DNA from 3 places in the Arthrobacter sp. JZ12 genome. Region 2 is predicted to be linked to each of the others. Evidence: riboswitches for the same ligand, from Rfam matches in the RefSeq annotation. Region 2 holds a riboswitch; each other region holds the start of a gene.

What was found. Region 2 has a riboswitch for thiamine pyrophosphate ahead of GC088_RS06765 (bifunctional hydroxymethylpyrimidine kinase/phosphomethylpyrimidine kinase). Riboswitches for the same ligand answer to the same signal wherever they lie in the genome.
Region 1: it holds a riboswitch for thiamine pyrophosphate, as region 2 does, so the genes downstream of both, thiO (glycine oxidase ThiO) here and GC088_RS06765 (bifunctional hydroxymethylpyrimidine kinase/phosphomethylpyrimidine kinase) in region 2, are expected to answer to the same signal.
Region 3: it holds a riboswitch for thiamine pyrophosphate, as region 2 does, so the genes downstream of both, GC088_RS13005 (ECF transporter S component) here and GC088_RS06765 (bifunctional hydroxymethylpyrimidine kinase/phosphomethylpyrimidine kinase) in region 2, are expected to answer to the same signal.

What each region holds. Positions count from the first base shown of each region.
Region 1 covers NZ_CP045246.1:2,327,003-2,331,344, reverse strand. The annotation lists gene GC088_RS10675 (ferritin-like fold-containing protein) at 1-486, shown strand, start outside; gene GC088_RS10670 (HNH endonuclease signature motif containing protein) at 622-2,199, opposite strand; gene thiE (thiamine phosphate synthase) at 2,294-2,944, opposite strand; TPP riboswitch at 2,958-3,095, shown strand; gene thiO (glycine oxidase ThiO) at 3,088-4,221, shown strand; gene thiS (sulfur carrier protein ThiS) at 4,218-4,342, shown strand, end outside.
Region 2 covers NZ_CP045246.1:1,468,416-1,472,757, reverse strand. The annotation lists gene obgE (GTPase ObgE) at 1-639, opposite strand, end outside; gene rpmA (50S ribosomal protein L27) at 768-1,028, opposite strand; gene rplU (50S ribosomal protein L21) at 1,082-1,390, opposite strand; gene GC088_RS06765 (bifunctional hydroxymethylpyrimidine kinase/phosphomethylpyrimidine kinase) at 1,543-3,204, opposite strand; TPP riboswitch at 3,196-3,313, opposite strand; gene GC088_RS06760 (Rne/Rng family ribonuclease) at 3,422-4,342, opposite strand, start outside.
Region 3 covers NZ_CP045246.1:2,796,344-2,800,685, forward strand. The annotation lists gene GC088_RS13000 (ABC transporter ATP-binding protein) at 1-640, opposite strand, end outside; gene GC088_RS13005 (ECF transporter S component) at 642-1,250, opposite strand; TPP riboswitch at 1,304-1,419, opposite strand; gene GC088_RS13010 (DUF4235 domain-containing protein) at 1,534-1,794, shown strand; gene mnhG (monovalent cation/H(+) antiporter subunit G) at 1,797-2,180, opposite strand; gene GC088_RS13020 (MrpF/PhaF family protein) at 2,188-2,460, opposite strand; gene GC088_RS13025 (Na+/H+ antiporter subunit E) at 2,457-3,059, opposite strand; gene GC088_RS13030 (Na+/H+ antiporter subunit D) at 3,056-4,342, opposite strand, start outside.

The DNA of each region.
Region 1 (4,342 bases), 860 kb from region 2:
AGCGCTCACCTCGCCGAGATGGGTGTGGACGCCGAGGATGCGATGGCGCCCTTCCAGGCCTCCGTTGACTCCTTCCATGAGCGCACCCGGCCTGCCGACTGGTATGAGTCCCTGATGAAGGCCTACGTCATTGACGCAATATCCAGTGACTTTTACACCGCGCTTGCGGGCAGCCTGGACGAGGACACGCGGAGCATCATCGCCCAGGTCCAGTCCACCGAAGAGCAGAGCGAACTGCTGCAGTCACGGCTGAAGGGGGCGCTCGCCGACGACCCCCGGCTCGCCTCAAGGCTGGCCCTGTGGGGGAGGAGGCTTGTGGGCGAAGCGCTCACGCAGGCCCAGCGGGTCGGCATCGAACGGCAGTTCCTCGGTGGCCTCCTGTTCGCTGGGGAGACAGCCGACCATGAACGTGAGACAGCGCAGCTCTTCGCCCAGCTGACCCGCAACCATTCCCGCCGTATGAGCCTGCTCGGCCTCACCGCCTGAACTCACCGCCTCAACCCGCACAAGCGCGCTTGACGTGATCCCCGCGCGGGCTCCGCTTCGGCACTCCGGGCGCGTGGGAGCGGCTCACCTGCCGCTCGCTCTTCAGAACCGCCCACCTAGTCACCTTCCGCGCGCCTAGAAGGGCGGGGGTGGTTCGGGGAGGGTGGTGTAGGTTTTGCCGGCCAATGAGGTGGTGTGGGGTGGTCCTGACCGGGTTGGAGTGATGGTCCAGATGCCGTCGGTTTTGAGTGTGTGGTGGAGTTTGCAGCGGGGTGCGAGGTTGGCCAGTTCAGTGGTTCCGCCATGGGCCCAGGGCTGGCTGTGGTCGAGTTCGCAGGACCAGGCTGAGCGGTTACAACCCGGGTGAACGCAGGTGGGATTGGTGATCCTGACCCAGTCCTGAAGGTGTCTGGGCGGCCGGTACCGGTCACGCCCGACGCTGAGTACGGCCCCCGTTTCGGGGTGAACGAGGATCCGGGTGAAACTCGGGGCGTGGGCGGCAAGGTTCCGAGCCGTTTCCGGGTCGATCGGCCCGTGCCCGTCCAGCAGACCGTTCGCACAGCCTTCGACCGAGGGCGGGGTGTCATCGGTGGTCGCGCCGTTCCGGTTCGCTGCGTTGTCCGGATTCTCGGCCTTGGCGTGTTGCCAGTCCTGCCGGCGGTGGCCGAGCAGGGTCATGACCGGGACGGTGACGTAGACCGAAGCTCCGATGCCGCGGTACCCGGTGCCCTTCTCCGGGTTCCCTGTGCAGGTGTGGGTGAGCACGTCCGTGAAAACGTCGGCACGGAGCTGGGCAAGGGTACGGTGTTCCTCGGGTCCTTGGAGGGAACGGGCGGCGGTGTCGACCCGGTTGAAAATACCGACGGCTTGCTCGGCGGGCAGGTACGCCGAAAGCCAGGCCATCCCGTCCTGGTCCGGCTGCACGGTCACGTCCCGGGCCTTCCGCGCCCGGTTGGCCCGTTCGACAATGGAATCCGGATGCAGTTCCTCCCGCAGCCGCCGGCACCGCCGCGCAAGCTTCGGTGGAGTCAACATGGCCGCGGTTTCCAGGATCGTCTCTTCGAAGTGTGGCACCGCGTGGGCCGGGATGAAGGAGGATTCCTCCACGATCACCCGGGCCTGCGCGGTAGTGATGCTACCGGCTTCCAGAGCCTCCCAGGTGGCGGGAAGATCATCAGCCAGGCGTAGCGAGTTCCGAAGCATTCGATGCGCCGTCCGGCCGGGTACCCGCAGCAAAGGCGCAATCTCCTCAGCGGCCAGCGGATGAGTCCCCGGCGGGTGCTCTTCACCGGTACGGCCGGCTTCGTGCCCGTCGACCTGACGGAAGACCTGAGCAGTCAGCGCAACCTTCTGCGCTGCCACCCACGACTCCAACCGGTCCGCCGCCAGCAGCAGATCAAGGGCGTCGGGCAGCCCCTGCAACCATGGGTTCGAGGTGGCGAGCATCCGCATCAGCGTCTCCGGCTCAGCTGCCTCAACCCGGGCGCGTTCTTCCTCATCGGTGGTGGAGTCCAGCTCGAACCCGTTGCAGTACCGCGGCGGGCCCGGACAAAACAGGCCCGTACACAGGTACGGCCGCCCACACGAGCACCGCGCACTGGCTTCCCCGCGGGCATCACTCTCGCGCGCACCACTCCCTACCGCAATGCGCGCAGGTTCAAGGGAGGCCGCACCATCGGAGCGGAGATCCTTGGTAGCCGTCGCCTGAGCCATGACTACAGTCCATCACCCGCCTCCGACATTCTTGGCCCGTATGCGTCCCTCGCTTTGAAAAATTGTTGAAACGCGTTGAGCGGGCAGACAATAGCTAGGCGGGAAGCTCCGCACGCAGTGCCTGGGCAGCCGCTTTGGGGTCCGTCGCCTCAGTGATGGCGCGAACGACGACGACGCGGCTCGCGCCTGCCTCAATCACGTCGCCTATATTCTGCTGGTCGATCCCGCCGATGGCGAACCAGGGCTTGAGCGCCCGGCCTTCGGCTTCGTGCGCCTGCTCCAGACGCGCTGCTTCCTGCACCAACTCGAGTCCGACGGCGGCCCTCCCGGGCTTGGTGGGCGTAGCCCACAGGGGCCCGACGCAGAAGTAGTCCACGTTCGGGTTTGCCGCCGCAGCAGCAGCCTCGACCGGGGAGTGTGTCGACAGGCCCAGGATGCCGCCGTCGTGCAGGAAAGGCCGGGCAATACCGGGCGGAAGATCCCGCTGACCAACGTGCAGGACCGGTGCGCCGCTTGCGGCGGCGATATCGGCGCGGTCGTTCACGGCCCAGAGCTTTCCATGCGCCACTGCGGCTGCCCGGAGCACCTCCAGAACCTCGAGTTCTTCCGCCGCTTCCAGGTTCTTGTCCCGCAACTGGATGATGTCCACACCGCCGGCGAATGCTGCGTCGACGAAGTCGGCGAAGTCGTTTTGTTGCGGGCGGGAATCGGTGCACAGGTACAGGCGAGCGGCGGAAGTTTGCATGCCACCTACAATAAGGGGGTACTGCGGGAGCCGTGCCGCGCTGACTTGGTTCAGTGCCAACGGCTGAGAGGGCGTTCGGCGCCGACCGCGTTGTGGAAACAACAAACCTGATCCGGGTCATGCCGGCGTAGGGAAGGACTCCTGTGGAAACAGAGGTGGATGTCGCCGTCGTCGGCGGTGGGATCGTAGGGCTGGGTATTGCGTGGGAAGCTCTCCGCAGGGGCCTGACCGCCGTCGTGATCGATCCGGCGCCCGCGACCGGAGCCACCCACGCCGCCGCCGGCATGATCGCGCCGGCCAGTGAACTGCACTACCGCGAGGAACACCTCCTGCAGTTGACTCTCGACTCGGCAGCCCGTTACCCGGAGTTCCTAGCCTCCCTCGAGTGGACCGGCATCGATCCCGAATACCGCGGGACCGGGACCGTGGTGCTCGCCGTCGATGCGGCTGACCGGCAGTCCCTCGCGGACCTCCGCGAGGTGCAGAAACTGCACGGACTTGATGTCGAACAGCTTCCGGTGCGCGAGGTGCGCCGCTCCGAACCCCTGATCGGGCCGGCACCAACCGGTGCATTTCGTGCCGCCGGTGACCACCAGGTGGATCCACGGAAGCTCGCAGAGTCGCTGCTCGTTGCGGTTCGCGCTCGGGGGCAGGTCATCGGGATGCGCGCCACTGCGCTCCAGCGCAGCGGGACGACGGTGACGGGGGTAATGCTCGACGACGGCAGTGCCGTTCGTGCCCGCTCCACCGTTGTTGCCAACGGGCTTGACGCAGCAACCCTCGAGGGACTGCCCGTCCCGCTTCCACTGCGTCCCGTGTACGGCGACATCCTCCGGCTGCGCGTGCCGACGACCTTGAGGCCGCTGCTCAACGCCACCGTGCGTGGACTGGTCCGCGGTCATGCGGTGTACGTGGTGCCGCGCGAAGACGGGACAGTGGTTATCGGCGCCACAATGAGGGAGGACGGCAGCGGTGCGGTGTCCGCGGGCGGTGTCTATCAGCTGCTCCGGGATGCGCAGCAGTTGATTCCGGCCGTAGCAGAACTTGAGCTGGAGGAAGTGCTTTGCCGGGCCCGTCCGGGCACGCCGGACAACGCGCCGCTGATGGGCTGTGTCCCGGGAAACGACGGCCTCATCGTGGCCACAGGCTTCTTCCGGCACGGGGTGCTGCTGACCCCCGCTGCGGCGGCCGCTTGCATTGATCTTGCGGAAGGCAAGCCGCTGCCGGCAGGCCATGAGCGGTACCGGCCCGACAGGTTCCAGAAGGGAAGTGTATGAGCACTCAACAAGTACAGGCCGCCCGCACCGTTACGGTGAACGGCGAAACGCTATCGACGGCGGCTGCCGACCTGCTTCAGCTGGTCGCAGAACATACCGGCAGGCCCCTGGCGCCGTCCGG
Region 2 (4,342 bases):
CACATCTGCGATCGTGAAGCGGACATCTCCGGCTTCCACCACGCCAAGATTGGGACGGAGAGTGGTGAACGGGTAATCGGCGATCTTCGGCCGCGCCGCTGACATGGCAGCAATCAGGCTGGACTTCCCGGCGGACGGGAACCCGACCAGTGCGATGTCCGCGATGGACTTCAGTTCGAGCACAATGTCGCGGGCATCTCCAGGGATGCCGAGCAGGGCAAAACCCGGCGCCTTGCGCTTTTGCGAGGACAGGGCGGAATTACCGAGTCCGCCCTGGCCTCCGGCGGCCGCGACGTACTCGGCCCCTGTGCCCACCAGGTCAGCGAGAACCTCACCGTCGCGGGTCTTGACCACGGTGCCGTCCGGGACCGGAAGGATGAGCGTCTCGCCCTTGCGGCCTTCACGCCAGTCCCCCATACCGTTGCCGCCGTTGGTTGCGTGACGATGCGGAGCGTGGTGGTAGTCAAGCAGCGTGGTGGTCTGCGGGTCGACGCGCAGAATGACTGCGCCGCCGTCTCCCCCGTTGCCGCCGTCGGGCCCGCCGAGCGGCTTGAACTTCTCGCGCTTCACCGAGACACAGCCGTGCCCGCCGGTGCCGCCCGATACATGCAGGACAACCCGGTCAACGAAGCTTGCCACGGTCTACTCCTCTTGGAAATGTTCAATCAGTGCCGAGTCTATGCGGCTTAAAAGAAGGTGGGGCGAGCCGTCCGGCTCACCCCACCCGAAAATCTTGTCGCGTTGAAGCGCGGTGCGGTTGCGAGTATTTACTCGGCTGCCGCACCCACAACGTTGACAACGCGGCGTCCGCGGCGGGTACCGAATTCAACGGCGCCGGCCTCGAGAGCGAACAGCGTGTCATCGCCGCCACGGCCAACGTTTGCGCCGGGGTGGAAGTGGGTTCCGCGCTGACGAACGATGATTTCACCGGCCTTGACGACCTGTCCGCCGAAGCGCTTCACGCCGAGGTACTGGGCGTTGGAGTCGCGACCGTTGCGAGTGGAGCTCGCACCCTTCTTATGTGCCATCTGTTATGCCTGCCTTCTTCTCAAAGAATCCTGGAATCAGTAACCGTGTGTGGTTACTTGATGCCCGTGATCTTCACCTTGGTGAGCTCGGAACGGTGACCCTGGCGCTTCTTGTAGCCGGTCTTGTTCTTGAACTTCTGGATTACAATCTTCGGGCCGCGAAGATTCTCGACGATCTCGGCAGTGACAGTAACCTTTGCCAGGTCCTGTGCTGCTGACGTCACCTTGTCGCCGTCTACCAGAAGGAGAGCAGGCAGCTGGAAGCTGGTGCCGGCCTCACCGGGGACGCGGTCAAGGGTAACGAGGTCTCCCACTGAAACCTTTTCTTGGCGGCCGCCTGCGCGGACAATCGCGTACACCACTTGGGAACTCACTTCTCTCGACGATCAAATTTGCATACATTTTCCGGGGAAGTACACCGTTCTCGGCGTATCCCTAAGGGGTGCCTGTGAACTTCCGTCACATCCGCCCACCGAAAAAAGTCATACGAGGGCGCTCGCACCGAAGATCTAGATTACGGCAATTTCGCGGATTCCCGCAAATTGAGCCGCGTCGGCGCGTCGAAAAACTCGTGCTCGTACCAGGCGGAGGCTTCGAAGGCTTCAAGCATAGCCGACCGGTCCTCTTCCGAAGCAGCCGCGAACGCCGCATCCGCGAAGGCGATTGCGCGCTCGGTGGCCGCGGCAAAGGCCGGGTCGGCGTAGGTCGCCATCCACGCTGCGTACGCGTGCTCCTCCGCACCCTCGGACCCCACCCACCGGGAATGAAGCGCGATTCCCACGTGCGCGTACAGCCAGTAGCAGGGCAGCACGGCCGCAACGAGGACGGGGTAGCTCGCATTCCCTGCGGCCGCCAGCAGATGGTCAACATACGCCTTGGTAACCGGGCCCTGACCGGCGTCAAGGGTGCGGCCCGAGAGCCAGGTGCGGTGCAGTTCCGACTCAACCTCCAGGCAGTTCTGCGCGGACGCAGCCCAGAAGAGCTGCTCGGCTTCGCTTGGAGCGAGGGAGCTTGCCCTGGCCAGAACGCGCGAGTAGCCCCGGAGGTACAGAGCGTCCTGCTCAAGGTAGTAGGCAAACTGGTCGGCGGGTAGCGTACCGTTGCCCAGCGCCGTTACGAAGCTCAGGGACTCAACCGCCGTGCGGGTTCGGGTGGTTCGCTCCCAGGCCTGCTCGCTGAACGGCCTGGTATCGCCCGGCTGCTTGCCGGCGGAGGAACCGGCCGAGGAACCGGCGGAGGAACCGGCGGAGGAACCGGCGGAGGAACCGGCGGAGGGTACGAAGGAATGGAAGTGGTGGATCGGTCCGTTGCCGTGACCCACCTCCAGTTCGCCGGCCCGCTCAAGGGCACCCTGCAGCCAGTTCTTGACCGATCGCAGGGACTGTTCCCAGTTGCCGGTCTGTGCATGGACTGTGGCCAGGGCAGCAGACAGGGAGCAGCCGGTTCCGTGAGTGTGCCGGGTCTGCACGCGGGGTCCGCCCACAACCGTAACGACGGCCGTACCCGCGGAGGGATCAACCAGTGCGTCCGGGCAATCGGTTCCGGCCAGATGGCCGCCCTTGACGAGCACCGCTGTGCCGGTGGACAAAGCAAGCCGTTCGCCCTGCTTCAGGGCAGCCTCCCAGTTCGCAGCGACGGGTTCGTTGACCAGCACAGCGAGTTCGGGAAGGTTCGGCGTCACCAGATCGGCCAGCGGAACCAGCCCGCGCAGGGCTTCCTCGGCGTCGGCTGCCAGAAGGCGGTCTCCGCTGGTGGCCACCATGACCGGATCAAGCACGACGACGGCACCCGCCACGAGCGGGAGCCACTCCTTCACCGTGTGGATGGTCTGCGCATCCCCCAGCATGCCGATCTTCACCGCATCGATTACCACGTCGTCGCTGACGGCGCGAAGCTGCTCCTCAAGGAATGCGGGCGGCGGGGTATGCACGCTTCGCACACCAAGGGTGTTCTGGGCAACGAGCGAGGTAACAACCGCCATGCCGTACCCGCCCTGGGCACCGATGCTCTTCAGGTCCGCCTGAATCCCTGCTCCGCCCGTCGGATCAGTCCCCGCAATACTCAGCACGCGCGGAATGGTGGTCACCCGCACGGGCTGTGCAGGGTTTTCCCGGTTCCCGTGGTTCTCAGGGCTTTCAATGTCTTCTGGGTGCTGCACGAGCGTGCGAATACTCATTCGCGACATCCCTCCGCTAGGCCAAAGGCCGCCGGGCGGCGGCCATCTCTAGATCAGGTTCAACGCGTCTCATCTCAGCCGGAAAGGACCGGCACCGCGTGTCACTTCGCCCCACCCTACCCCGCCCCGATGGTGGCGACCGACATTTCCGCCCACATATGACAGCGGCCGCTCCCATACCGGGAGCGGCCGCTGGCGTAGCTGGGTAGAGCTGGTACTAGAGCTCCGAAGCAGGAACCCCTACCCCGAGGATCGTAGGTTCCTCGGTAGTCTGCGGCTTCGGCGCGGGCGTGTGCGCGCGGGCTACATGCTGTGTTCCCGCCGCATGCTGAACCTCCGCCTCGGCAGCCCGCTCGATAGTCGATGTGGCGGCCGAGCCCTGCGCGCTGCTGGCAGCCCGGTGGCGCCGCTTCCGCCGGCTCGACGACGGAGCTTCAGGCTCCCCCTGCACCGGCTGCTGGGTGGGGCGTGCCTGTTCCTTCTCAACCTCGGCGGCCGGCTCTACCGGCTCCCCGGGCTCCACCGACGCAGTTGCGGATGCGTCATCCTGTGCTGCCGAAGGGAAGCGGTTGAAGGCTTCCGTGAGGCTCTCCAGCGTCAGGCGGGGCTCCTCGCGAACGGGAGCAGGAACACTCTCACCGCGCGGAAGGCTCACCTTCTCCCCATTTATCGTCAGGACAGCCGCAGAGGACGCTGCCGGCTCAACCGGATGATCTTCGTGTTCATGTGCTGCATGGGTGGCAGCAGCGATGTTGGCCAGGGCGGCACGGGCAGCCTCGGCACGCGCCTGCCGTTCGGCGTCGTCGGACTTCTGCTCCGGTGCCGGTGCCTGCTCCTCCTGCTGCTGGTTCCGCGCCCGGCGCTTGCGCTCGCTGCGGGATATCTTCTCCTGGCGCAGGTGCTGCTGGTGGTTATCAGGCGAGACTGCGTGGCGACGGTGCTCGACCGGCTCGTCATGGGTGACGACGCCGCGTCCGCCACAGTGCTCACAGTTCTCACCGAAGACCTCAAGCAGGCCGGTGCCCATGCGCTTCCGTGTCATCTGGACCAGGCCGAGCGAGGTCACCTCGGCAACCTGGTGCTTGGTGCGGTCGCGTCCGAGGCACTCGACCAGTCGGCGCAGAACCAGGTCACGGTT
Region 3 (4,342 bases), 1.3 Mb from region 2:
CAAGGACCACCACGCGGTCCACAACACCCGCCCACACGTCGACGCGGTGCTCCACCACCACCAGGGTGGCGGAAGTGCGGTCCAGCACGCGCACGACGGCGTCCCTCACCTCGAGGACGCCGGCCGGGTCGAGGTTCGCGGTTGGTTCGTCGAGGAGCAGCAAACCCGGCTGCATGGCCAGCACGGCTGCCAGCGCCAGCCGCTGCTTCTGCCCCCCGGAGAGGGCCGTGGTCGGATGGTTGAGGGGCACTTCGAGGCCGACGTCGCCAAGCGCCCGGTGGACCCGCGGCCAGATCTCATCCCGCGGCACCGCCAGGTTCTCGGCGCCGAACGCGACCTCGTCCCCCACGCGGGCCAGAACCAGCTGGGTGTCGGGATCCTGCAGGACAAGCCCGGAACGGCCGCGCGCGGCTGCCGGCCGCGCGCCGTCGACAGCCAGTTCGCCGGCCTGCTCACCCTCTTCCTGCTCGCCCAAGACGCCCGCCAGGCCATGCAGCAGTGTGGACTTGCCGGCACCGGAGGCACCCAGCAGCAGTACGCGCTCGCCCTCACCAATGGACAGGTCGACGTCGCGGACCGCCCAGCGCGAGCGCCCGGAGTGCCGCCAGCCCCAGCCCCGGGCGGTGACTGACACTCCCATGTCAGACGTCGGCGGTGCGGCCCGAAGCAAACGATGACAACGCGCCCGTCTTCGCCAGCCCGCGGGTGGCAAGCCAGGACAGCAGGCCTGCCAGCACGACGCCGGAAATTGCGGCGAAAACCCCGTACACCAGCTTGTAGTCGAGCGCCCAGGCGGCGTTGTACATGATGTTTTCGCTGATCGCGAGGGCAAGTCCGGCGCTCAGTCCCGCGAGGAGCGCAACGCCCAGGTTCCAGCGACGGTAGAGGAACAGGGCGAATACCAGTTCAGCACCGATCCCCTGGATGAGGCCGGAGAGGAGGACAGCGACGCCGAACTGGGTGCCGATCAGTGCGGATACGGCTGCCGCGACAACCTCGCAGTAGATGGCCGCGCCGGGCTTGCGGATGATGAGTCCGCCCAGCACGCCGGCGATGAGCCAACCGCCGGTGTAGAGCCCGGCCAGCGGCGGGTAGGCAGCGGTCACCGCGGCGATGCCGCTGTAACCAGCCGACCACGCGAAGAAGATGACGCCCACGGCGACGGAGATGACGGATGCGACGACGATATCGACGACGCGCCATTCGTACCGGCGCCGGCTTGTGGGCTGCGAAGACTGAGTTGCAGTCATGGGTGGGATCCTCCTGGATACAGGAGGGGAGGGCATACCGGCACGCCGCCGGCCGCCCTGAGAACTCGACTCCCTTCGCCGGTACTAGCCGGATCAGGTTCGAGGGTCTGCGGTGGTCCGCACTCTCAGCGCCCTCCACCAATGTGGATGCGCTCCCCTGTCGTTGTTTTGAGCGAAGTCCACTTTACACCCGGAAAGGGGGTAACCGGGACCTCGAGGTCGTTCCTTACGCGCTCGGTAACGCTAGGCTGGAAGCAAAGCTAAGCCGACTGAAGGAGGCGCCATGAATCTGATTTTCAAGCTGATGGGTGTGGGACTGGGCATCGGTGCGGGCCTCGTGAGCACGCAGCTGGTGGACTTCCTCTGGAAGCGCGTGACCGGCAACGAGCCCCCGAAGGACAAGGAGGGTCTGGAGAACAGCCTCCGTTCTGCACTGGCCTTCGCGATCATCTCCGGAAGCGTGAGCACCACCATCCGCGTTCTCACCAACCGCACCACGCAGCGGGCCATCCAGCGCTACGAGAACACCCGCCACCTCACCTAGGCTCAGCTATCGGATGCGCGGTCACCCTTCTCACGATGGCGGGTGGCCGCGTGTTCCACGACCTCGTTCAGGTCGTCCCTGCTGAGCAGGTCCTTGCGCAGGTGCTTGGTCCGGTAGCCTGCCCGGCCAACCATGTGGGCCGAGACCGGTGCCGTGAGGAGCTGAAAGATCCAGCAGACAATGAGAACCGGCACCAGCGCCCAGCTACGTAGCTCCACGGCGATCGCCAGCAGGAAAAGCAGCAGCCCCAGCACCTGCGGCTTGGTTGCCGCGTGCATCCGGCTCAGCAGGTCCGGAAAGCGCAAAAGCCCGACGGCGGCCGCGAGGGACATCAGCGCACCGCCCAGCAGCAGGGCGGCTGTCAGTCCGTTCAACAGAGCTTCCATGGCGACCTCACTTCTTGGCGTCCGTGACGAAGCGGGCAACTGTCACCGAAGCAATGAACCCGATCACCGAGATGGCCACCAGTATGGCCAGGTGGTTGGTGTGCCGATTCACCACCATGTCGACGGCGAGGGAGCCGCCCACGATGGCCAGCAGCACGTCCACTGCGAGAACGCGGTCAAGGATCGACGGCCCCTTCGCCACGCGGTAGATGGTGCAGAGGGCAGCGATCCCGAGGATCACCGCGATGATGCCCGCCGTGACTCCTGTTAGTACGCTCATTCCGCCTCCCTTCCGTTGCTGCTTTCGACTCCGCTGCCCTGGGCGCCCGCGGGGATGCCTTCCCGCTCCGCCTTGAGGAGTGCGAGGTCCTCGCGGGTGCCCATGATCCGGATGAGCCACTCCTCGGTGCGGAGGACCCCGCGCCGAATATTCGTGGCGTCGTCATCCGTTGCCACATTCAGGCAGTGGAGGTAGAGCGTGGAGGTGGAACGGTCCACTTCCACCACCAGGGATCCCGGGATGAGGGAGATCGCGTGGCCGGTGGCAGTGACCAGCAGGTCGGACGGGCTGCGGAGCTTCACCGCGACCACTGCATTCTTGAGCCGGGGCCCGCGGGTGAGCGCCAACCAGAAGACCTGGAGGCTTGCCAACACCAGTTCGTAGAGGAAGCGGCCTGCGAAGCCCGCCGCGTAGAGGACGTTGAACCGCCCGCTCAGTTCCACGGGCGGGAGGTACAGCAGGTTCGCCACCACAAACGCGATGAGAGCTCCGAAGAGCAGGTTGCCCGGGCTGAAGTCCTGCCACAGGGCTCCCCAGACCAGCACCAGCCAGATCAGCAGCGGCAGTTCCACCCGGAGTGGGATACGTTGTCTTGTCACGGCGCTACTCCTGCCGAAGTAGTTTGGGCCGCCGCCGTCGCGCCCTCGCCGAGGACGGCGTCGATGTAGGGGGTGCGCTCCAGCATCTGCTCGGCTGCCTGATCACTGAGGGAGAACAGCGGTCCCGCGAAGACGGTGAGCGAAACGCCCAGTGCCACCAGCCCCACCGTTGCCCCCACCATGGTGCGCGGAAGCAGGTTGACGGGCTTCCGGCCGGCGAAGCGCCCCTCGGTGTGCCCCACAACGCGTCCGGAGGTGCGGATGGCGGAGCCGTCCTCGCGCTGTGCGAGCAGGATGGGGTCCGGGTGGGTTGCGTCCTCCGGCCTGCGCCAGAAGGCGCGGTTCCAGACCCTCGCTATGACCAGCAGGGTGATCAGGCTGGTCAGCACGCCTCCACCTACCAGGACGTAGGCCACCGGCGTTGCCAGTTCCACGCCTGCCTGCAGCAGTCCGAGCTTTCCGAGGAAGCCCGAGAACGGCGGTATACCCGCCAGATTCATGCCCGGGACGAAGAACAGCATTGCCAGCAGGGGCGAGATCTTCGCCAGTCCGCCGAGCCGGTCCATGTTTGCGGTGCCTCCCCGCCGCTCGATGAGCCCGGTGACCAGGAACAGGCTGGTCTGCACGATGATGTGGTGGGCAACGTAATAGACGGCGGCAGCCAGGCCGACGACGGTGGACACCGCCAGCCCGAAGACCATGTAGCCGATGTGGCTGACAAGGGTGAAGGAGAGCATACGTTTGATGTCCGACTGGGCCAGGGCGCCCAGGATTCCGACGATCATGGTCAGCAGCGCCACCACCATCAGCAGCGTGTTGATGCGGTCGCCCGGGAAAAGCAGCGTCTCCACCCGCACCATCGCGTAGACGCCCACCTTGGTGAGCAGGCCCGCGAACACCGCGGTGACGGGGGCTGGAGCGGTCGGGTAGGAGTCGGGCAGCCAGAACGACAGCGGGAACACCGCAGCCTTGATCCCGAACGCAACCAGCAGCATCAGGTGCAGCATCATTTGTGTGGCGTGGTCGATGTCCGCCAGCTTCAGCGACAGGTCAGCCATGTTGATGGTGCCCGTGGCGGCGTAGATCATGCCGATGCTGATCAGGAACAGCATCGATGAGACCACGCTTACGACGACGTAGGTCACGCCTGCACGGATTCGCGGCGTGGTGCCGCCAAGGGTCATCAGCACGTAGCTCGCCGTCAGCAGGATCTCGAAGCCGACGTAGAGGTTGAACAGGTCGCCGGCCAGGAATGCGTTGGAAACCCCGGCCACCAGGATCAG